3 regions of the Streptomyces halobius genome follow, and region 3 is predicted to be linked to each of the others. Evidence: riboswitches for the same ligand, from Rfam matches in the RefSeq annotation. Region 3 holds a riboswitch; each other region holds the start of a gene.
What was found. Region 3 has a riboswitch for cyclic di-AMP ahead of K9S39_RS24180 (M23 family metallopeptidase). Riboswitches for the same ligand answer to the same signal wherever they lie in the genome.

Region 1: it holds a riboswitch for cyclic di-AMP, as region 3 does, so the genes downstream of both, K9S39_RS13070 (M23 family metallopeptidase) here and K9S39_RS24180 (M23 family metallopeptidase) in region 3, are expected to answer to the same signal.
Region 2: it holds a riboswitch for cyclic di-AMP, as region 3 does, so the genes downstream of both, K9S39_RS25645 (transglycosylase family protein) here and K9S39_RS24180 (M23 family metallopeptidase) in region 3, are expected to answer to the same signal.

What each region holds. Positions count from the first base shown of each region.
Region 1 is NZ_CP086322.1:2,837,721-2,844,487, forward strand. It holds gene K9S39_RS13055 (bifunctional acetate--CoA ligase family protein/GNAT family N-acetyltransferase) at 1-1,805, opposite strand, end outside; gene K9S39_RS13060 (HPr family phosphocarrier protein) at 1,950-2,231, shown strand; gene K9S39_RS13065 (GntR family transcriptional regulator) at 2,602-3,291, opposite strand; gene K9S39_RS13070 (M23 family metallopeptidase) at 3,534-4,343, opposite strand; cyclic di-AMP (ydaO/yuaA leader) riboswitch at 4,356-4,512, opposite strand; gene K9S39_RS13075 (M16 family metallopeptidase) at 4,830-6,197, opposite strand; gene K9S39_RS13080 (M16 family metallopeptidase) at 6,236-6,767, opposite strand, start outside.
Region 2 is NZ_CP086322.1:5,635,764-5,642,530, forward strand. It holds gene K9S39_RS43070 (IS3 family transposase) at 203-478, opposite strand; gene K9S39_RS25635 (DUF4097 family beta strand repeat-containing protein) at 678-1,397, opposite strand; gene K9S39_RS25640 (hypothetical protein) at 1,465-1,683, opposite strand; cyclic di-AMP (ydaO/yuaA leader) riboswitch at 3,050-3,263, shown strand; gene K9S39_RS25645 (transglycosylase family protein) at 3,267-4,448, shown strand; gene K9S39_RS25650 (DinB family protein) at 4,759-5,271, shown strand; partial or broken gene K9S39_RS43075 (IS630 family transposase) at 5,279-5,446, opposite strand; partial or broken gene K9S39_RS43080 (hypothetical protein) at 5,536-5,658, opposite strand; partial or broken gene K9S39_RS43085 (VOC family protein) at 5,712-6,081, opposite strand; gene K9S39_RS25665 (hypothetical protein) at 6,253-6,690, opposite strand.
Region 3 is NZ_CP086322.1:5,317,802-5,324,568, reverse strand. It holds gene K9S39_RS24200 (PrsW family intramembrane metalloprotease) at 1-676, shown strand, start outside; gene K9S39_RS24195 (HNH endonuclease) at 646-1,059, opposite strand; gene K9S39_RS43065 (YDG/SRA domain-containing protein) at 1,284-1,502, opposite strand; gene K9S39_RS24190 (hypothetical protein) at 1,694-1,996, shown strand; gene K9S39_RS24185 (aldo/keto reductase) at 2,085-3,026, opposite strand; gene K9S39_RS24180 (M23 family metallopeptidase) at 3,331-4,584, opposite strand; cyclic di-AMP (ydaO/yuaA leader) riboswitch at 4,596-4,739, opposite strand; gene K9S39_RS24175 (PP2C family protein-serine/threonine phosphatase) at 5,543-6,622, opposite strand.

The DNA of each region.
Region 1 (6,767 bases), 2.5 Mb from region 3:
GCCGCTCGCAAGGCGGCGGCGAGCGCGATGCCCTCGCTCTCGCCGGCGGGCGCGATGTCCTCCTCCCCCACCCATGGAATGGCCGTGACGACGACGGCGTCGCAGTCGTCGCCCGCCAGCGCCTCGGCGAGGGCCGTGTGGAAGTCGTCCGGCGTCGCCGCGGAGGCCAGCACACGGGGGCGCAGCGGCCGCAGCCCTTCCGTCAGGCAGGCGTCGTACGTCAGCAGGGCGAGCGATTCGGAGTTGCCCAGGATGGCGATGCGCGGACCGGCCGGCAGCGGCTGGGAGGCCAGCAGCAGCCCGGCGTCGATCAGCTCGGTGACCGTGTCGACGCGGATCACACCGGCCTGGCGCATCAGGGCGGCGACGGTGCTGTCGGGGATCCGTACGGTGGGCACGGTGTGCCCCAGCGGGGCGGCGCCGGTGTGCCGGGCGCCCTTGGCGACGACGACCGGTTTGACGGCCGCGGTGCGGCGCGCGAGCCGGGCGAACTTGCTGGGGTTGCCGATGGACTCCAGATAGAGGATCACGACGTCGGTGTCCGGATCCTCGTGCCAGTACTGGAGGAGGTCGTTGCCGGAGACGTCGGCGCGGTTGCCGACCGAGACGAAGGCGGAGATGCCGGCGATACCGCCGTCACCGGGACCACGTGCGTGCAGCCCGCTGAGCAGGGCGATGCCGATCGCGCCGGACTGGGTGAACAGGCCGATCCGGCCGGCGCCGGGCATCTGGGGGGCCAGCGAGGCGTTCAGCCGGACGGCCGGGGCGGTGTTGATCAGGCCGAAGGCGTTGGGCCCGATGAGCCGCATACCGTACGAGCGGGCCTGGCGGAGCAGGGCACGCTGCCGCTCGCGTCCTTCGCGGCCCGATTCCGCGTAACCGGAGGAGAGGATCAGCACCCCCTGGACGCCGTGTTCGCCGCAGTCACGGACCACATCGGGCACACGCTCGGCGGGGACGGCGATGACCGCGAGGTCGACCGGGCCGGGGATCTCCCGGAGCGAGCGGACGGCCGGCACGCCTTCGGGCTCCAGCCGCTCCACGCCCTGGGGGAAGGCGTGGTTGACGGCGTAGGTACGGCCCGTGAAGCCGGAGTCGAGGATGTTGCGCAGAGTGGTGCGGCCGATGCCGCCGGGGGCGCGGCCCGTTCCGATGACGGCGACCGAGCCCGGGGCGAGCAGCCGCTGGACGGAGCGGGCCTCGGCGCGCTGCTCGCGGCCGCGCATCACGGCCATGGACTGCTCGGTCGGTTCGAGGTCGAATTCCAGCCGGACCACGCCGTCCTCGAAAGTGCGCTGGTGGGTGTAGCCGGCGTCCGTGAACACCTTGATCATCTTGGAGTTGGCGGGCAGCACCTCGGCGGCGAAGCGGCGGATGCCGCGCTCCCGGGCGACCGCGGCGATGTGCTCCAGGAGAGCGGAGGCGACGCCGCGGCCCTGGTGTGCGTCCTGGACCAGGAAGGCGACCTCGGCCTGGTCGTCCTCGGGGCTCTTGGCGGGCAGCCCCTGGTCGTTGATCCGGTCGTAGCGGACGGTGGCGATGAACTCGCCGCCCACGGTGGCGGCGAGGCCGACACGGCCGACGTAGTCGTGGTGGGTGAAGCGGTGCACGTCGCGGTCGGAGAGCCGCGGGTAGGGCGCGAAGAAGCGGTAGTACTTCGACTCGTCCGAGACCTGCTCGTAGAAGGAGACCAGTCGCTCGGCGTCGTCGGGGGTGATGGGGCGGATGCGGGCCGTGCCGCCGTCGCGCAGCACCACGTCGGCTTCCCAGTGGGTCGGGTACGCGTGGTCAGGCGGCTTCTGCATGCGGACAGAGTACGGCCGGGCACTGACAACGGCTCGGCATGCGTACGCTCGGGGCAGGCCAGGCACTGGGCACCGGGCCTCCGGAGCACTCTCGGCAGCGTGAGAGACTGGTCTAGACAACAGTCGCGACTGAAGGGCAACACCATGGCTGAGCGCCGCGTCAATGTCGGTTGGAACGAGGGTCTGCACGCCCGCCCCGCCTCGATCTTCGTCCGTGCGGCCACCGCGGCCGGCGTCCCCATGACGATCGCCAAGGCCGATGGCAACCCGGTCAACGCGGCTTCCATGCTGGCGGTCCTGGGCCTCGGCGCCCAGGGCGGCGAGGAGATCGTGCTGGCCTCCGACGCCGACGGGGCCGAAGCGGCGCTCGACCGTCTGGCGAAGCTTGTCGCCGACGGTCTTGAGGAGCTCCCCGAGACCGTCTGAGTCCGTCAGGAATCCCACGTCGGCGGCCCCGCCGCGGCGACCGGAAACGGCCGTCGCGGCGGGGCCGCTGCGCGCGCCCGATGCCACCCTGCCGGGGAAGCCGTGCCGGGGAAGTCATGCCGGATGAACGCACACCAGCGCCGCGAATTTCTCACCGGCGCCGGAATTATCGGGGCACGAGCACACCAATTACGGGTACCCGCACACCGAATATCCGGGCACCGGATAATTCCCGCCCCCGGCACTACGAAAACAACGAGCCGAAAGAATGAGGGCGTGCCGAATAACAGGAACGGCATCTCAGCAACGGCAGACGCCATTACGCGCCACCCGAACACCATTCCGCACCCCTTTGTATACGGGGCGTTTGTTAATGGCGGACGCGCGCCGTGTTGACGGGCGGTTTCGAACCGCTCACCTCGGCAGCGCCGGGACGCCGCAACCGGTGCACCAGGAGGGAGCGTTCGATATGAGCGGTCATCAGGGCGCGGGCCCGTTCGGCGTCCCTCCGGGCCACCGCGTCCAGCACCGCGCCGTGTTCGTCCCATGACTCGGCCACCCGGGCCGGCGGTTCCACGGTGTACATCCACTCGATCTTCCGACGCAGCTGGGTCAGCAGCGCCGTCAGGCTGGCGCTGCCGGCCGCCTGGGCCAGCGTTTCGTGGAACCAGCCGTCCAGTTGGCGCAGATCCGCGGGGTGGCCGTGGCGCGCCCGTTCGCGGCCCAGCCGCACCAGGCCGCGCAGCACCTTGAGGTGCGCCGGGCTGCGGCGGGCCGCGGCGCGGGCGGCGCCCAGCGGCTCCAACAGGGCCCGTATGTCCAGGAGGTCGGCCGCCTCCTGCTCGGTGGGCTCGGCGACACAGGCGCCCGCGTGATGACGGGTGGTGACGAAGCCCTCGGACTGCAGCGTGCGCAGCGCCTCGCGCACCGGGACCCGGGAGACGCCGTAACGCGCTGCCAGGATGTCCTCGATCAGCCGGCTCCCCGGCGCGAGCACACCGGAGACAATATCATCGCGAATCGCCGTGCACACCGCATGCGCGGAAATATGACCTCGCATCGTCCGTGCCTCCGCCGTAATCCCGTGGAAACATCGCCGAACGGCGACATTTTCCTCACCCTAGCCGCCGATCGGCGACTTTTCCGCGACTCTATTCGACTGGGGCGGCTTTTCCGACGGACTCCGAGTATTCATGGACATAATTTGGCCATCGGCGCGCAGTCGGCACCGAGCGCGGTCGGATACGCCGGAGCCCCGGCCGGGGCCGGGGCTCTCAAGGACGCTGCGACGGGGGCGGGACGTCAGACGCTGACGCCGTGCGAACGCAGGTAGGCGACCGGGTCGATGTCCGAGCCGTAGTCCGGGCCGGTGCGGGCCTCGAAGTGCAGGTGCGGCCCCGTGCTGTTGCCGGTGCTGCCGGAGAGGCCTATCTGCTGGCCCGGGGTGACGGTCTGGCCGGCCGAGACGCCGAGGGACGACAGGTGGCCGTACTGGGTGTACGTACCGTCGTTCATCTTGATCACGATGTTGTTGCCGTACGCGCCGCCCCAGCCGGCCTCGACGACCGTGCCCGCGGCGACGGCGCGCACCGACGTGCCGGAGGCGGCGTGGAAGTCGATGCCGCTGTGGCTGCCGGAGGACCACAGCCCGCCGGACGCCTTGTACCCGGTGGACACGTAGGAGCCGGCGATGGGCGCGACATAGGCGTTGAGGCGCTTGCGCTCCGCCTCACGGGCCGCGCGTTCCTTGGCGGCGCGCTCCGCCTCGGCCTTCGCCTCGGCCTTCTTCTTGGCCTCCTCGGCGCGGCGCTTGGCCTCTTCGGCCCGCTTCTTGGCCTCGGCCTCGGCCTTCGCCCGCGCGGCGGCGGCCTCGGCGGCCGCCTCCTGGGCATCGGCCTGGGCCTCCAGGCGGTCGGCGAGTTCGCCGCCGAGCACGACGGCCCGGGTCAGACCGGTGTCGGTGGTCGCCTCGTCGGTCGCGGCCAGCGCCGGGGAGGCCATGGAGCCGACGACACCGGTGGCCGCGAGGGTGGCTATGCCGGCGATGTTGCGGGTCGTCCGAGCGGAGCGGCTCGGACGACGGTGTTTCCCGGTGGCACGGATGAATGCCATCTGGTGGCTTGTCCTTTCCTTCCTTCTCGCCTACCGGGTTAGCTGACGGGTTCGGAGCAGGAAGGTCTCCTACGGACTCCTCCGGAGAGAGGTCCGATTCACCCCAGGGGATATGTGGGTCCCCGGCTCCCCTGGCTCGCGCCGTACGGGGACTCGGCGATGACTGTCCGGTGCCGCGGTTGCGGCGTACTGCTGGCGAACAGCCGGACCGACGCTAAACGGGACAACTTTCAATCGGCAAACAGAACCGCACCTTTGTGCCATACGCCACACGGTCACGAAGCAACCGGCCGCAATAATCCGGACATACGGGAGATCCCGTGGCGCGTGCACGCCACGGGATCTCATTTGTCGCGATATGACCAGTGGTCACCGGCTCCGCCGGATCGCTGCCCTGCCGCTCTCCTGCACGTCCCGGCCGGTCCCCTGCCCCTTCCCGCCGGTCTCCTGCCGGCTTCCCGGTCAGGTCCGTGCCACCACGGCGGATCAGCCGCTGACGACCGTCACCTCGCCGATGCCCAGCTCCCGGGCGGGCCCGGCGATCTGCGCCGCGTCGCCCACCAGCACCGTCACCAGGCGGTCCACGGGGAACGCGTTCACCGCCGCCGCCGTCGCCTCGACGGTGCCCGTCTCCGCCAGCCGGAGGTACAGCTGCGCCTGGAAGTCGTCGGGAAGATGCTGCTCCACCTGGTCGGCAAGGGTCCCCGCGACGGCCGCGGCGGTCTCGTACTTCAGCGGCGCGACCCCGACGAGGTTCTGCACGGCGACATCCCGCTCGGCGTCCGTGAGGCCCTCGTCCGCCAGGGTGCGCAGCACCTGCCACAGGTCCTGCAGCGCCGGCCCCGTGGAGCCGGTGTCCACCGAGCCGCTGATGGCCAGCATCGCGGCACCGCCGCCGGCCGCGTCGGACCGCAGCACCTGGCCGAAAGCGCGCACCCCGTAGGTGTAGCCCTTCTCCTCGCGCAGCACCCGGTCCAGCCGGGAGGTGAGGGTGCCGCCCAGGCAGTACGTGCCGAGGACCTGCGCGGGCCAGACACGGTCGTGCCGGTCGGCGCCGATACGGCCGATGAGCAGCTGCGTCTGGACGGCCCCGGGACGGTCCACGATCACCACGCGGCCGGTGTCGTCGGCGGTGATCGGCGACGCCTTCAGCGGCTCGGCGGTGGAACCGGTCCAGGCGCCCAGGGTGTCGGTGAGCGCCGCGTCCAGGTCGACGCCGGCGAAGTCACCGACGATGACGGCGGTGGCCGTGGCGGGCCGTACATGGGCGTCGTAGAAGGCGCGGACGGCCGCCGCGTCGATCCGCGCGACGGTCTCCTCGGTGCCCTGACGGGGCCGCGAAATCCGGGAGGCGGCCGGGAACAGCTCCTTGGACAGGGCCATCGCGGCGCGCCGGGCCGGGTTGGCGAGCTCGTGCGGGATCTCGTCGAGCCGGTTGCGTACGAGCCGCTCGACCTCGCTCTCCGGGAAGGCGGGGGCCCGCAGGGCGTCGGCGAGCAGGCCGAGCGCGCGCGGCAGCCGGGAGGCCGGGACTTCGAGGGAGACCCGTACTCCGGGATGGTCGGCGTGCGCGTCCAGGGTGGCGCCACAGCGCTCCAGCTCGGCGGCGAACTCCTCGGCGGTGTGCTTGTCGGTGCCCTCGGACAGGGCACGCGCCATGATCGTGGCCACGCCGTCCAGGCCCTCGGGCTCGGCCTCCAGAGGAGCGACGAGATTGATCTCGACGGCGACGACCTGCTGGCCGGGACGGTGACTGGTCAGCAGCGTCAGCCCGTTGGCGAGCTGACCGCGCTCGGGCGCCGGGAAGGCCCACGGCTTGGGCGCGCCGCCCCGGGGCTGCGGGTGGAAGACCATAGTGCTCTCGACGGGGCCTGCGCTGGCAACGGCGTCGCTCACTGGGCCGCCTCCTCTTCCTCGGTCTCGGCAGCGGTGTCGGTGGGCTCAGTCGGTTCGGTGGGCTCGGTGGGCTCGTAGACGAGCACCGCTCGGTTGTCGGGGCGCAGCCGGGCCTTGGCGACCGCCTGCACCTCCTGCGGGGTGATCTCCAGTACGCGCTGGACGGCGGTCAGCGCGAGCTGCGGGTCGCCGAACAGGACGGCGAACCGGCACAGTTCGTCGGCGCGGCCGCTGACCGTCGCGAGGCGGTCCAGCCACTCGCGCTCCAACTGGGCCTGCGCGCGCTCCATCTCCTCCGGGGTCGGCCCCTCGGCGGCGAAGCGGGCCAGCTCCTCGTCGACCGCGCGCTCGATGTCCGGGACCTCCACGCCGCCGGACGTCTTCACGTCGAGCCAGCCCAGCGAGGGCGCCCCGGCCAGCCGCAGCAGACCGAAACCGGCCGCGACGGCGGTGCGGTCGCGGCGTACCAGGCGGTTGTAGAGGCGGGAGGACTCGCCGCCCCCCAGGACGGTGAGGGCGAGGTCCGCG
Region 2 (6,767 bases), 320 kb from region 3:
ACAGCGAGGTCATGCTCCTCGCGCGGCCCCGCTCCGCCACACCACGTCGACCGCCGGCGTCGCTTCCGTGTACGCGCTGGGACACCGCCGACCGTCTGCCGGTCCTATCCGGTTCCGTTCGCCGACCAGCCGCATGCCGCATCAGCTCGCGCCGCCATGCTTCCCGACCGGGCGATCGAGCGGATTCGCACCGTGTCCACCATCAGCTTTGGACAACTGCCTGCATCCGGGGTGGCCTTCGGGTCGCACCGGGCGAGGCCTTTGCGGCGGGGCTGACTCCGGCGAGTTCGGCCTCGCGCATCAGCCGCTCGACCCGCTTCCGGTCCACGGCCACATCCTCGTGATGAAGGACGGCGTGCACGCGCGGCGAGCCGTAGATCCCGCTGGGGTCGGCGTGGATCCGTCGGATCTTCTCGGTCAGCTCCCCCTCGCGGCCGCGCCGCTCGACGGTTCCGGCTTTGCACGACGCCGGCGGCAGTAGGTAGAGGGACGATCTGCGGTTCCCCGAGTGCGGGCTCGTTCCCCAGCTGCGGGTGCTCGTCCAGGAGCGTCATCACCTGGTCGGGTCGTGCGAGCTGAGCGGCGAACGAGCCAAGGCCGTCCGCGGTACCTCGTGAACGATGCCGTGTCGGGAGTGCGGGGGTGGCGGCCGGCCTCCCCGCCGGGGTGCGGGGACGTCAGTCGGCGGGCAGCACGCTGACGTTGCCGCCGCCGCTGCTGGCCTTGATCTTGTGGGGGGACGCGGAGTCGTTCTGCACGCTCACCTTGCGGTTGCCGCCGCCGGTCTCGGCATTCACGTCGTACGAGCCCTTGGGCAGCCGGACTGTGGTGTTACCGCCGCCCGTGTCCGCCTCCACCTTGTCGGGCGCCGCCGTGAGGGCGACGGTGACGTCGCCGCCGCCGACGCGGGCGGTCACCGTCCTGGCGGTGGAGTCCGTTATCCGCACCGATCCGCCGTCGGACTTGGCGTAGGTGGCGCCGGAGAGGCCGCGGACGGTGATCTCGCCGCCCCCGAGCGTCAGGTGGGTGGCAGTGGCCGCGGGCACCTCGACGCGGTACTTCACCACGCACTTGTCGGCGCCGGCGCCGCACCCCGGGTTCTTCAGCAGCAGCTCACCGCCCTTGACCGAGTGCTCGGTCGGCGGCTGGTCGTCGCTGTACTCGTACTTCTCGGTCACCTTGATGACGTCCCCCGTGCCGGGAATGACTTCGATGGCTCCCGCGTGGTCGTCCACGCGCAGCGAGGTGGCCTTCTCCTTGACCTCGTACGACTGCTCGCCTCTCTTGATGGGCGTCGCCGAGCAGGCGCTGGTCAGCAGTGCCGTGGCGGCGACCGCGCACAGCGCGGCCTGCTGCGCTCCGCCTGCGGTACGAAGGGAGTGCTGCTTGGTCTTCATGGGGTTGCTGTTCCTCTGCTGTACTGGGAAGGGCGGTGTGGGGTGGAAGCGGTCCGGCGCGGTGGGCTCAGATCCCGCGCGCCCTCAGGTGTCGGGGAGAGCCGCCCGCGAACGCGGAGACGTGCTTGTAGCGGCCTTTCACCTCGGCGACCCAGAAGTGGTCGGCGATGATGACCGGCGGCACCGGCTGGACCCGGCGGGGGAGCCGGAAGGCCAGGTGCACGTCCTCCGCGTCGCTCGGCACCTTGCCCCAGGTCGCCGGTATGGAACCCCCGTCGGAGTCCAAGCGTATACGGGAGGTCTTTGTCAACCAGCGTGGGATTACCGGACTTGTCTGTACCGCGCTCCACTGCGTTGGGGTCGTTCTTCATGGCTACCGCGTCTGGGCTGTCCAGCTTCTCGAAGTCCTCCAAGAGGAGTTCATCACCTGGTTGAACCTCGCGGTTTCCAACGTGGGTTCCGATGCCTCCTGCACAGTGGTGGCGGTGAACCCGACCCCGGTGAGTCCGAGGGCCGCAGTGGCCACGCCCATGCCCACCCCGCACGCCGGTTCGCGAATCTGACGGCTTGCGATGTCTTCCCATTGCCGCTTTCCCTTCGGTCGGTTGTGGGGGCAGGAGCACGAAAGCCGCTCTCGGTCGGAAGATGCCGAATTCCGCCTCCGGATGCCCTAGCCCACTGAATGACACCAGCCGCCCCCGTCTACAACCGATATTGATGAGTTCAAGCAGCAGGCCGCCGCCCGACGCGACGCGCGACGAAACCCCTCCAAGGGCTTCGGCGTGCCACGGCCGGTCCTGCGACTAAGCGTGGGGACTTCCTCATTCAGGTGTACGCGGATGCCGGTGCGCTGCCACTCGGGCTTCAGCAGCGTGCCCGGCTCTCCGGGACACCGCCGTACCGTGTCCGGCTTCCCGGTGTTCTGGTATTCCTCGTGTTCTGGTATTCCTCGAAGCCTGGCCGCAGCACTCCAAGGTTCATGCACAGGATCATCGTGCGCGTCACGCCTCCTGTGAAACGACCTTCCAGGAGCCTGGCGTCCTCCCGGGCCCTGGGTGCCCCGGGCGCTACGGGGGCCATGTCTATGTGCGCCTCCCGGCGGGCCTCGCGAGAAGGCGCCAGGGCGAGGCGGTCGACGCCACGTCGAGCCCGGGCGAGAGTGCGGGCTCCGCACCGACGGGGGCGGGCACCACCTTCCGTACCGCGACCGTGACATTCGGCAGCGGACTTCGCGGCCGGGCTGCGGAGTGGTGGCGCCGAACCGCTGATGTTCCCGACTGGCTGGTGTTCCCGACTGATGGCCAGTCATGTCAGATTAAAGAGCCCTTATCGCGCCCGCAGTGGCAAATGGGACTCAATTACTGAATCGGGCATATCGGCCTCAGTGATGCACTTCACAATGAGGATCGGGGCCCTGTCGGCGTCGCGCGTCCGGGATGTCCGCTTCCCGTCAACTCCGTTGTTCTTTTCCCTTCTTGGGTATCGATCTGCAAGATCTCGTATCGCTCTGTGGCAAAGATCCGCAGCGCAGTGTGACGCCATGTCCGAATGAATGCATCCAATCGATCTTCGTTGTATTGCAGGCATCTTGTCCCGGTGAAATCGATGTGTTTACTTTTGGCCCTCCGCAGAATCCAATGACGCGGGAATCCAACACCGGAGCGCCGAATCCTGCCGCCGGTGGGGGAAAACAACGACATCACGGCAGGAGCGGGGGAACCAGGTAAGGCGCCGGGCTGTGCCCACCCGTACGGTCCGGCTTGGGGTGAAGACGCGCCGCAGCGCTCCACGCTGCTTCCCACGCGCGGCCGGGCAACTCCTGTCCGAACCCGACAGCTCACCTCGCAGGCGTAGGAGAGGAAGATTTCTATGTCTGCACGTGGGCGTCATCGCCGATACAAGCCCAACCGCATTTCGCGCGCCTACCTCACCATCACCGCCGGCGGTGCCGGCATAGCCCTCCCCCTGATCGGGGCCGGCGCGGCGCACGCCGCTTCCGTCGATACCTGGGACAAGGTCGCCGAGTGCGAGAGCAGCGGTGACTGGACAATCAACACCGGCAATGGCTTCTACGGTGGTCTGCAGTTCACCCAGAGCACGTGGCAGGAGTTCGGCGGCGGGGAGCACGCCCCTCGGGCCGACCTCGCCTCCAAGGACCAGCAGATCACCACCGCGGAGAAGGTGCTCAAGGTCCAGGGCCCCGGCGCCTGGCCGGTGTGCGGGCCCAAGGCCGGTCTGACCCGTGGCGGCGGCGCGCCCGACATCTCTCCGGACGACCAGAAGGAGTCTGCTCCGGCCAAGGCCGCTCCCAAGGCCGAGCGCAAGGCCGCTCCCAAGGCCGAGCGCAAGGCCGAGCGCAAGCCTGCTGCGGGCAGCGGCAAGCACCGCAAGCCCGACTCGTACACGGTCGCCTCCGGCGACACCCTGTACAAGATCGCCCATGACCATGACGTCGAGGGTGGCTGGGAGACGGTCTACGACGACAACCGTGAGGCCGTCGGCCAGAACCCGAACCTGATCCACCCGGGTCTGGAACTCTCCCTCCACGGGGATGCGGCTCCCGCGCCGGAGCGGAAGGCCCCGAAGCATGCCACGGCCGCCCCGAAGCCCGCGCCGGCCCCGGAGAAGAAGGCTCAGCAGTCGTCCTCCGGGTACACCGCCCCGGTTCACTCGGCCATCGGCACCCCCTACCACAAGCCCGGCAGCGCCTGGTCCAGCGGTTACCACACGGGCGTCGACTTCCCCGTTTCCTCCGGCACCGCCGTGAAGGCCATCGGTGCGGGCGAGGTCGTTTCCGCCGGTTGGGGTGGCGCCTACGGCAACCAGGTCGTCATCCGCCACCACGACGGCAAGTACAGCCAGTACGCGCACCTGTCGAACATGAGCGTCCGGGCCGGCCAGTCGGTCTCCGGTGGCCAGCAGATCGGCTACTCCGGCTCGACGGGCAACGCCTTCGGCCCGCACCTGCACTTCGAGATCCGCACCGGCCCCGGCTACGGCTCGGACGTTGACCCCCTCGCCTACCTCCGGGCGCACGGCGTCACCATCTGAATTCCGCCTGGCATCACCTGAGGTGCCCGTCCCCTCGTAGAACCGTTATGTCCTGCTCTCGGACACAGGGGTGCCGTCACCGCCCCCTGACCAAGAGTTCACCAAGGGGAGCATCCAGACCCCGCCCTCGCCGGTCGACGGAGGCTACGAGCGCGTTCGCATCGAACGATCCCGCCGACGCCGGGCGCTGTAACCGGGGGACAGTTCGCCCCTGGTTGCAGCGTCCCAACCTAATGCCGCATCAGGCAACGTTCGCCCTGCGGTGCGTCCCTGCCTGTCGACGGGTTTGGTCGCCGGCGATAATCGACCGGTGAGCACCGTCGAACGCCCTATGCCGCCCCTGAACGCCGACGAGCGCACCACGCTCGAAAGCTGGCTTGACTTTCACCGCGCCACCCTCGCCATGAAGTGCGAAGGCCTGGACGACGAGCAGGCCGCCGACGCGTCCGTGCCACCATCCGGCTGCACGCTGACCGGCCTCGTCCAGCACATGGCGGAGGTGGAGCGGAACTGGTTCCGCCGAGTGTTCGCCGGAGAACAGGCCCCGCCCATCTACGACCCGCAGGCCGACCCCCGTGGCCCCGACGGCGGCTTCGAACTGGCCGAGGGCGCCACCTTGCGCGACGCCCTCGCCACCTGGCGCGCGGAGGTCACCCGCGCCCGCGAGCGCTGCGCCGACCGTGCTCTGGCCGACACCGGTCGCTTCATGGAGCAAGCCGTCAGCCTCCGCTGGATCTACGTCCACATGATCGAGGAGTACGCCCGCCACAACGGCCACGCCGACCTGCTCCGGGAACGCATCGACGGGACCACCGGCGTATAGCGCCGGATCAGGCGGCGTTGGCCCTGTCGACCACGGCTCGTAGGCGTTGGTCGTCGGCGTGGTGGTTTCGCCAGATGATGTAGCGGCGGATCATGCTGCCCTGTTCCTTGTGGCTGGCGTGGTCGGTTCCGTCGAGGGTGACGTAGCGCAGGGCGGTGAACTGGGCCTCGATGCGGGACGACGTGAGGCTCGCTGTCCTCGGGTGTCCTCGCCGTCGGCACTGAAGTGGTGGATCACATCCCGGACCCGGTCCGCGCTGGTGAACGTCACCTCGGCGATCTTCGCCACTGCCATCCCCTGCGCGGACAGCAGCACCATCCGGGCCCGCCGGCAGGTCACCACCGACCCCGGTGCCGCGGCGGATGATCCGCAGCCGCCGCCCCTCATCCTCGTCGATCTCCCGCACCTGCACGCGTTCCGCCATCCGGGCCCCGTGTCCGTCAGCCGTGACTGGTGTCGATGACGCAGAAGCGGTTGCCCTCGGGATCGGCGAGCACGACGACGTCGGCGTCCTCCGGATAAAAGTCCCGGTCGATGTGTTCAGCGCCCAGGGAAAACAGTCGCGCCACTTCGGCTTCCTGATCGGCGGCATCGCAGGCATAGAGTCGAGGTGGATTCTCGGGTGTTCCTGCACCGGTGTCGTACTCAGGTCGAGGGCCAGTGCGGCACCGGCGCCGTCGGTCGGCACCGGTACCGCCCCGTCGTCCCTCACCTCACCATCGCGAGGGACGTAGCCCGGGGCCCGACTACAGAACTCCGCCGCACGCCGTACATCAGCGGCCCCATCACGATCGTTCCGATGCTCAGCATCCGCCGCTTCCGACAGACGCCGACAGACCCACGGCGTGAACCACATTTTTCCCCAACTACGAGGCGAACGTGGCCTGATACGGCACCAGGTACTGCACCAGGTACTGCACTTCGTCAAGTGCCCGCCGCGCCCGGGACTACGGCCCAGAAAGCGGTGATGGTCCTTGGGGGTTATCCGCAGCGTCCGCTGGTCCACTTGTGGGAGTCCACTTTGTACGTGCCCTGTAGATAGCCGCTCTTCCCCTGGCGGGTGCAGCCGACCCGGTTGCGGTAGTTCGTCTTCAGGTAGTACACGACCCCGGTGTAGCGAGACGACGTGCCCCGGTTCCATACGTAGTGGACGTTCCTGGTCTTGGCCCAGGAACAGCGGATGTTACCTCCGGACCAGTTGGGATCGGCCACGTTCCAGTTGCAGCGCTGCCAGCTCTTGTTCCAGAAGCACACGTCCCCGCTCGGACACGAGACCTGGATCCGGGCGCCGGACTCGGTGGTCACTGCGACGGTGTTGGAGGCAGCTGGTGTGGCGGCAGCCGTGGCGGGGACGGCGGCGGCTGAGCCGAGCAGGATGGTTGCGGAGGCGAGAACTGCGGTGCGTCTGCCAATGGCCATGGAAGGAAACTCCCGTGTGGTGTGTTGTCCGCCCGACGCCCGTGGGGACGGTCTCAGCAGATGAGCACAGAGAGATG
Region 3 (6,767 bases):
CGGCCATGACCAGTCCATGGGGCACACCGGACTGAACTCCCTCACCGCCGGCACCTTCTTCATCCGCATCATCGTCTCCCCCTTCGCCCACCCCCTTTTCACCATCCTCACCGGCCTGGCATTCGGCATCGCCGCCACCCGCTACCCCCGCCGCCGCGCCACCCGGACCGCGCTCGCCGCCCTCGGCCTGCTCACCGCCGTCCTCACGCACGCCATCTGGAACGCCGCCTCATACCTCGGCGACCTCGGCTTCCTCACCATCTACGGCCTCTTCATGGTCCCGCTCTTCCTCACCCTCGCCGGACTCGCCATCTGGGCCCGCCACCAGGAACTTCTCTCCCTACGCGGCTACCTCGCCCCGTACACGGCCACCGGCTGGCTCACCCCCGCCGAACCGACCGCCCTCTCCTCCCTCAAAACCCGAGCCCTGGCCCGCGACCTGGCCCACAAAACCCATGGCCCCGCCGCCGCCCGAGCCGTAACCGAATACACAGCCCTCGCCACCGCCCTCTCCTTCCACCGCAGGCGCGCCCACCTCACGGGCACCACACCGGACTTCACGACACAGGAACGGCATTTGTTGCAACACCTACGGCAGTACCAGGCCTGGGGGCAGCCGGCGTTGATCCAAGCGTGGGAGACCACTCACCGATCAGCCCAGCGCGCGCGATGCTGACGCACGCATTCCACCTTGATCCGGCGCTCTTCCACCACGGTCAGGGCCGTCTCGAATCGCTGCGTCAGCCCGTTCACAACCTTGAGATCATCGGTGAGTTGGAGGGCTCCGCGGTCGAACAACACATGGCAGGTTGGGCAGAGGCAGAGGACGTTCCCTATCCTGTCTGGGCCGCCATGCGGCTTGCCCAATGCCTGAATATGGGCCGCCTCCCTGTGTCCCTCGCATCCAGGCGACACCTCAAGGCGAAGGTTACAGATCTGACAGGCGTTGTCGTACATCTCCTTCACTTTGCGCACAACGCTTGAGTCTCGAATTCGACGCTCATACGCAACGGTGCGGCACACCTTTTCCTCAAAAGCGGTGTCTTCACCATCATCCAAAGAGAGAGGTTGCGGCTTTGGCGTCACCCGGAGCCAGCTTCTGGACCTTGAACCGGCATACCAGGTCTTCTTCCTTCCCAGCAGTCGTCCATGGTCAGCGACCCGAAAAAAGACCCGCGATATTCGTAGCCCCAGTCGCGCGACGCCGCTTCTTCCCCCTGATCCTCAGGCCACGCACCACACGAACTGGATGGCCAGGAACTTGATTAAGCACCAGGCCCGCGTTACCGGGTGAGGACAGCTCTGGTCGCCATAGAGGCACCAGTGTCCTGTCGCGGGTGCCCTCGCCCGTAGATGATTTTGCTATCGCCGTACACGTCATCGACGTAGCCGCCGGAGAGAACGATTGAGGCCACACCTTCGTGGGCAGTGCCCGAGATTCCCTGCCCGTACCCACGATGGATACCCGCTTGTGCAGTTCCGCATGACCCCTGAACATGCACCTTCCTCGACACCCAAAGGAGCACCGAAGCGAACGGGAATCTTTGATGACTGCGCCTTTGTCATAGATGAATCTTGGCAACCATCCCCTTCTTACGGCGCGCACTCCGCACCAACTGTCAGGGAAGGTGGCCAGTGCCACACGCACTGGCGACGTAAGCTCGGGAGTGACTGCTATGAGGAGGTAATGACAATGGCCGGAATTTCGACAGCAATGGTGGCCGCAAGCGGGATCGTCGGTGGTTACGGCGTAGCCCGCTGGACCGAGAAGAGGCCCCTGGGGGGTGCGGTCTTGGCGGCGGCCGGTGCTGTGGCGGCGCGGGGGTGGCAGCGGAAGGCCGGGAATGCGACGGCTGCTGCGTTGAGCGGGGCTTATGTGGCGGCGTTTGCCGGGTCGCATCCGTTGGCGAAGAAGGTCGGGGCCTGGCCTTCGGTGTTTGCGGTGGCGGGTGGGGTTGCGCTGGCGTCGTGGCTGGCGGTCGATCGTCGGCAGTAGAGGTGTCATGCGGAGCGTGTGGAGTGGGGTGGGGTGTTCGTCGCCCCGCCCCACTCCCGTATGCCCCTCGTTCAGGCCGAAGCCTCGCTCAGGCCGAAGCCTCGTTCAGGAGGGCCAGTTCGGCTTCCGTGAGGGTGACGTCCGCGACCGCCAGCAGCGCCGGGAGCTGGGCCACCGTGCGGGCGCTGGCGATGGGGGCCGCGACGGTGGGCTGGGCGGCGAGCCAAGCGAGGGCGACGGTGGCGACTTCGGCCTGATGGGCCGCGGCGACCGTATCGAGGGCCTGGAGGACGCGGACGCCGCGGTCCGTTGAGAGGTACTGGGCCGCCTTCTCGGAGCGGGCGCTGTCGACGGACGTGTCCGGACGGTACTTGCCGGTCAGGAAGCCGGAGGCGAGAGCGTAGTACGGCACCGCGGCCACGCCGTTGCGGGCGGCCACATCGGCGAGTTCGCCTTCGTACGTGTCACGGGAGACCAGGTTGTAGTGCGGCTGGAGGGCGACGTAGCGGGCCAGGCCCTCGCGGTCGGAGAAGGCCAGGGACTCCTCCAGGCGCAGCGCGGAGATGTTGGAGGCGGCGATCTCGCGGACCTTGCCGGCCTGTACGAGGTCGCTGAGGGCGCCGAGGAACTCCGAGACCTCGACCGACTCGTCGTCGTAGTGGGTGTAGTAGAGGTCGATGTAGTCGGTGCGAAGACGGGCGAGGGATGCGTCGACCGCGGATTTGATGGTGGCGGAGGAGAGACCCTTGTAGTCGGGGTGGGCGCCGACCTTCGTGGCGATGACGACGTCGGAGCGATTGCCCCGGGAGGCCAGCCAGTTGCCGATGACGGTCTCGGATTCGCCGCCCTTGTTGCCGGGGACCCAGGCCGAGTAGACGTCGGCGGTGTCGATGAAGTTGCCGCCGCCGGCCACGTACGCGTCGAGTACGGCGAAGGATTCCGCCTCGTCGGCCGTCCAGCCGAAGACATTGCCGCCGAGAGCGAGCGGGGAGACGGAGAGCGAGCCAAGGGGTTTGTGTGTCGCGGTCATGCGTTGTTACAGCGTTGGGGGAGGGGGAGTTATTCCCCGGGTTGGTTGAGTTGGGGAGTTTTGGGTTCGATGGGAGTTGCTGGGGGTGTTGGGGGTTGTGTTGGGGGTTGTGTTGGGGATTTCTTGGGTCGTTCCGGAATGGTTTGAGGCCGTCCCGGGATCCACTCCGTCAGACCGCCTCACAGGACGACCCCGATAGCCCCTCCCGACCAACTCCGCCAGCCCCTCCCGGACCTACTCCGTCAGCCCCTCCCCCTAACGACACCCTTCGGCCCACGCCCGTCGGACTGCCTCGCCAGACCCCTCAGGCACTCACCCCATGCTCCCGCAGCCAGGTCAGCGGGTTGATCGGGTCGCCGGAACCCGGGCGGACCTCCAGGTGGAGGTGGGGGCCGGTGACATTGCCGGTGGCGCCGACGCGGCCGATGACGTCGCCGGTGTTGACCTTGCCGGAGGTCTTCACCATGGAGGACAGATGGCAGAACCAGAGTTCCGTGCCGTCGTCGAGGGTGAGGACGATGCGGTAGCCGTACGAGCCGGCCCATCCGGCCTGTGTGATGGTGCCGGAGTGAACCGCCTTGACGGGAGTGCCGGTTGGGGCGGCGAAGTCCTGCCCGGTGTGGTCCGCGGCCCAGCGGTCGCCGGCCTGGCCGAAGCTGGCGGTGAGGGTGTACGAGGTGAGGGGGCTGGTGAAGCTGCGCGCCAGCTTGGCGAGGCGCTCGGCCTCCGCCTTCCGGCGGGCCTCCTCCTCGGCCTTGCGCTTGGCCTCCGACTCCGCCGCCTTCTTGGCCGCCGCGGCTTTTTCGGCCTCCTGCTGCTGCGCGGCCGCGTCCTTCGACGCCTGCTCGATGGCTGCGGCCTCCGCGGCGTCGCGTGCCTCCTGCTCGGCGGCGCCCTGCTGCGCGTCGGCCTGCTGCAGGATGCGGTTGCGCAGCGCCTCGCCCGCGTCGCGGCCCTGTGCGGCCTCGGTCTGGCTCAGGCCGGCCTGAGAGAGAGGGGCGGCGTTACCGGAGGCCGGGGCGGCGGAAAGGGAGGAATCAGAACCTGCATCGGAGCCTGCACCAGAACCCGAGCCGGCACCCGAGTCCGAGCCGGAGTCGGATATGAGGCCGCCTATGCCGGGGAAGGACTTGGCGTCCGGCAGCTTGTCCGAGAGATCCTCGGCCATACCGCCGATGTCCGGCATCGAGATCGGCAGCGGCGGACGGTCCTCGGCCGTGGCCATCCCGCCTGCGCCGACCGCCGCGATGACGCCGACGCCCAGGACCGTACCGCTGCGGGCGAGTCCGCCGCCGCGCTGCTTGGCCACCCGGTGCCTGCCGCGGACCGGACGGATGGATTCCTCGGTGGGGTTCCACTCCTCCCACGGGCCGTCGGCGTCGTGGCTGCCGTCCGGTTCACCGCCGCGCATACCGTCCTGTCCACCGCCGCCGTAAGCGAAGGCCGGAGCATGGTCGGCACCAACGGAAGGACCGGGAAGATCGCTCCCCTCGGACGGACCTCGTTCGTAGAGGTCGTTGGCGGACGCAGCCTCTGGGGCAGACCTGTTGGACGCCACGGGGGCGCACTCCTTTCCTTCCTTCTCGCCTACCGGGTTAGCTGACGGGTTCGGAGCAGGAAGGTCTCCTACGGGCGCCTTCTGGCGGAGGCGTCCGACTCACCCCAAGGTGGTGGTTCCCCGGTTCCGTTGGCGCAGTTCAGCGCAAATCCGTGCAGATCCATGCGTGCCGTCGAGCAGTTCAGTGCATTCACCTGCGGTTGAGCACATGGAGTGCGTGCGGTGCATGCGGCACATACACAGTGCGTGCAGTAAGTGCGTGCCGTGCAGTGCATTTCAGTGCGCTCAGTGCAGTTGATGCGGTTGAGTCGGTTCGATACGGAGAGGGCGGATCGTTTGCGTGAAGTGCCGGCGTTGCTGGAAATGCTGGACGTGCGTGAAATGCGCTTGCGGGATTCGGCGTTGGCGCGCGGTGCCGCCTCTGCGACGGCTGGGACGACCGCGCTGCGTTATCGGACAGTAATAGAGACCGAGGTCGTTTTCCAAGCCTTCCCGAGAATCCGTATGTGCTCCGCACCGGCACTGGCGTGCACTTTTCGTTCATTACGGCAGTAATACGGGCAAGTTGACCACGCATCGCCAAACGGCCTCGCGGCGATTGTGCACCAGTTGTTATGCGGAGGGGTGCGCGACGATTACGGAAAGTGAGCACAGTGACCTCGGATCACGGTCGCCAGCGTCGGAAACGTCGTCAACAGCGCCCAGACAGCGGCGGATCGGCACCGGGAATCCTCCGCCCTCGACCCGGTCGCCGCCCCCGAAGCCCTCCGCTGGCTGCAAGCCCTCGTCTGGCCGAGGGCCTCCCGGGCGTAGGGCTGAACGAGCGAGAGGCTCCCGCACGTAGGGCTGAACGGGCGAGGGGAGGGGAGAGGAGAGAAAAGGAGAGGAACCGCCCGGCGGAGGGCCTCTCCGCCCCTGCCCCCGGCCCATCCCCCACCCGACAGGTCCTGAACCAGCCCTAAGCCCCCAACGGCCGCTGCACCGCCAGCAGCGCCATATCGTCCGCCGGCGCCCCGCCCGCATGCCGTGAGACCTCCTCGACCACCGTGTCCAGAAGGTCGTCGGGTCCGAGGAAGTGGCGGCCGCGCAGCCGCACCGTCGGGTCGTAGAACCGGCCGGCCCGGTCCCGGGCCTCGGTCACCCCGTCCGTGAACAACAGCAGCAAGGAGCCGGCCGGGAAGAACGACTCGTCCGTCCGGTCCGGCCACCCCGCCACCTCCGTGAGCCCCAGCGGCAGCGCGGGCGAGGTGGGTGCCAGCTCGCGCAGCCCCCCGTCCGGGGCGAGCAGCAGGGGCGGTGGATGCCCACGGTTGAGGACGCGCAGCACGGACTGCTCCTTGGTGGGGATCTCCGCGAGGAGGGCGGTGGTGAACCCCTCGTACTCGTCGAGCGCTTCGCGCCGTTGCCCCTCGCGCTGCAGCGCCCGCTCCAGCCGGCCGGCGACCGCCTCCAGCGTGGCCTCCTGTTCCGCCGCCTCCCGGAACGCGCCGATGACGATCACCGCGGCCTCCACCGCTCCCAGCCCCTTGCCCCGTACGTCGCCGACGATCATCCGTACGCCGTTCGGGGTGTCCTGCACCGCGTAGAGATCGCCGCCGATCCGTGCGTCCACCCGCGCCCCTACATAGCGCGCGGCGACCCCGAGACCGGCGATCCGTTCGGGCGGCATGGGCAGCAGGGCCCGCTGAGCGGCCTCCGAAACGCCCCGTACGGAGGCGAGCTGGGCGTCGTGTATCCGTACGATCCGGTTGATGCCGAGCGCCAACAGGGCGACGACGAAGACGGTGACGGTTTCGGTGGCCGACTCGGTGTAGTCCTGCATGCCGTGGAACATGGCGGTCCAGAGCTCGCCCGCGAGGGCGGCCACGGCCGTGACGGCGGTGCCGAGCGGCGTGTAGAGGGGCGCCGCGACGAGCGGGGCGGCGGAGAAGAAGGGGGCGGCGGTGTAGCGGGCCGGCGTCAGGAGATCGAAGACGAGGCCGCCGATCACCAGGACGGCGGGGAGCCAGCGCGCCACCCGCCGGGCGAACGGGGACATCTGTTCACGCCGCGCCTTCCGCTCCCACTCACCCGCCTGGCTCCTGCCGCCTCGAAGCATCCGCACCGGCCTCTTCCCACTCCCGCCCATCTGTACGAACACCGCCGTCGGCCATCTCCCAAGGCTTTCCGGAACGGGACCAGGC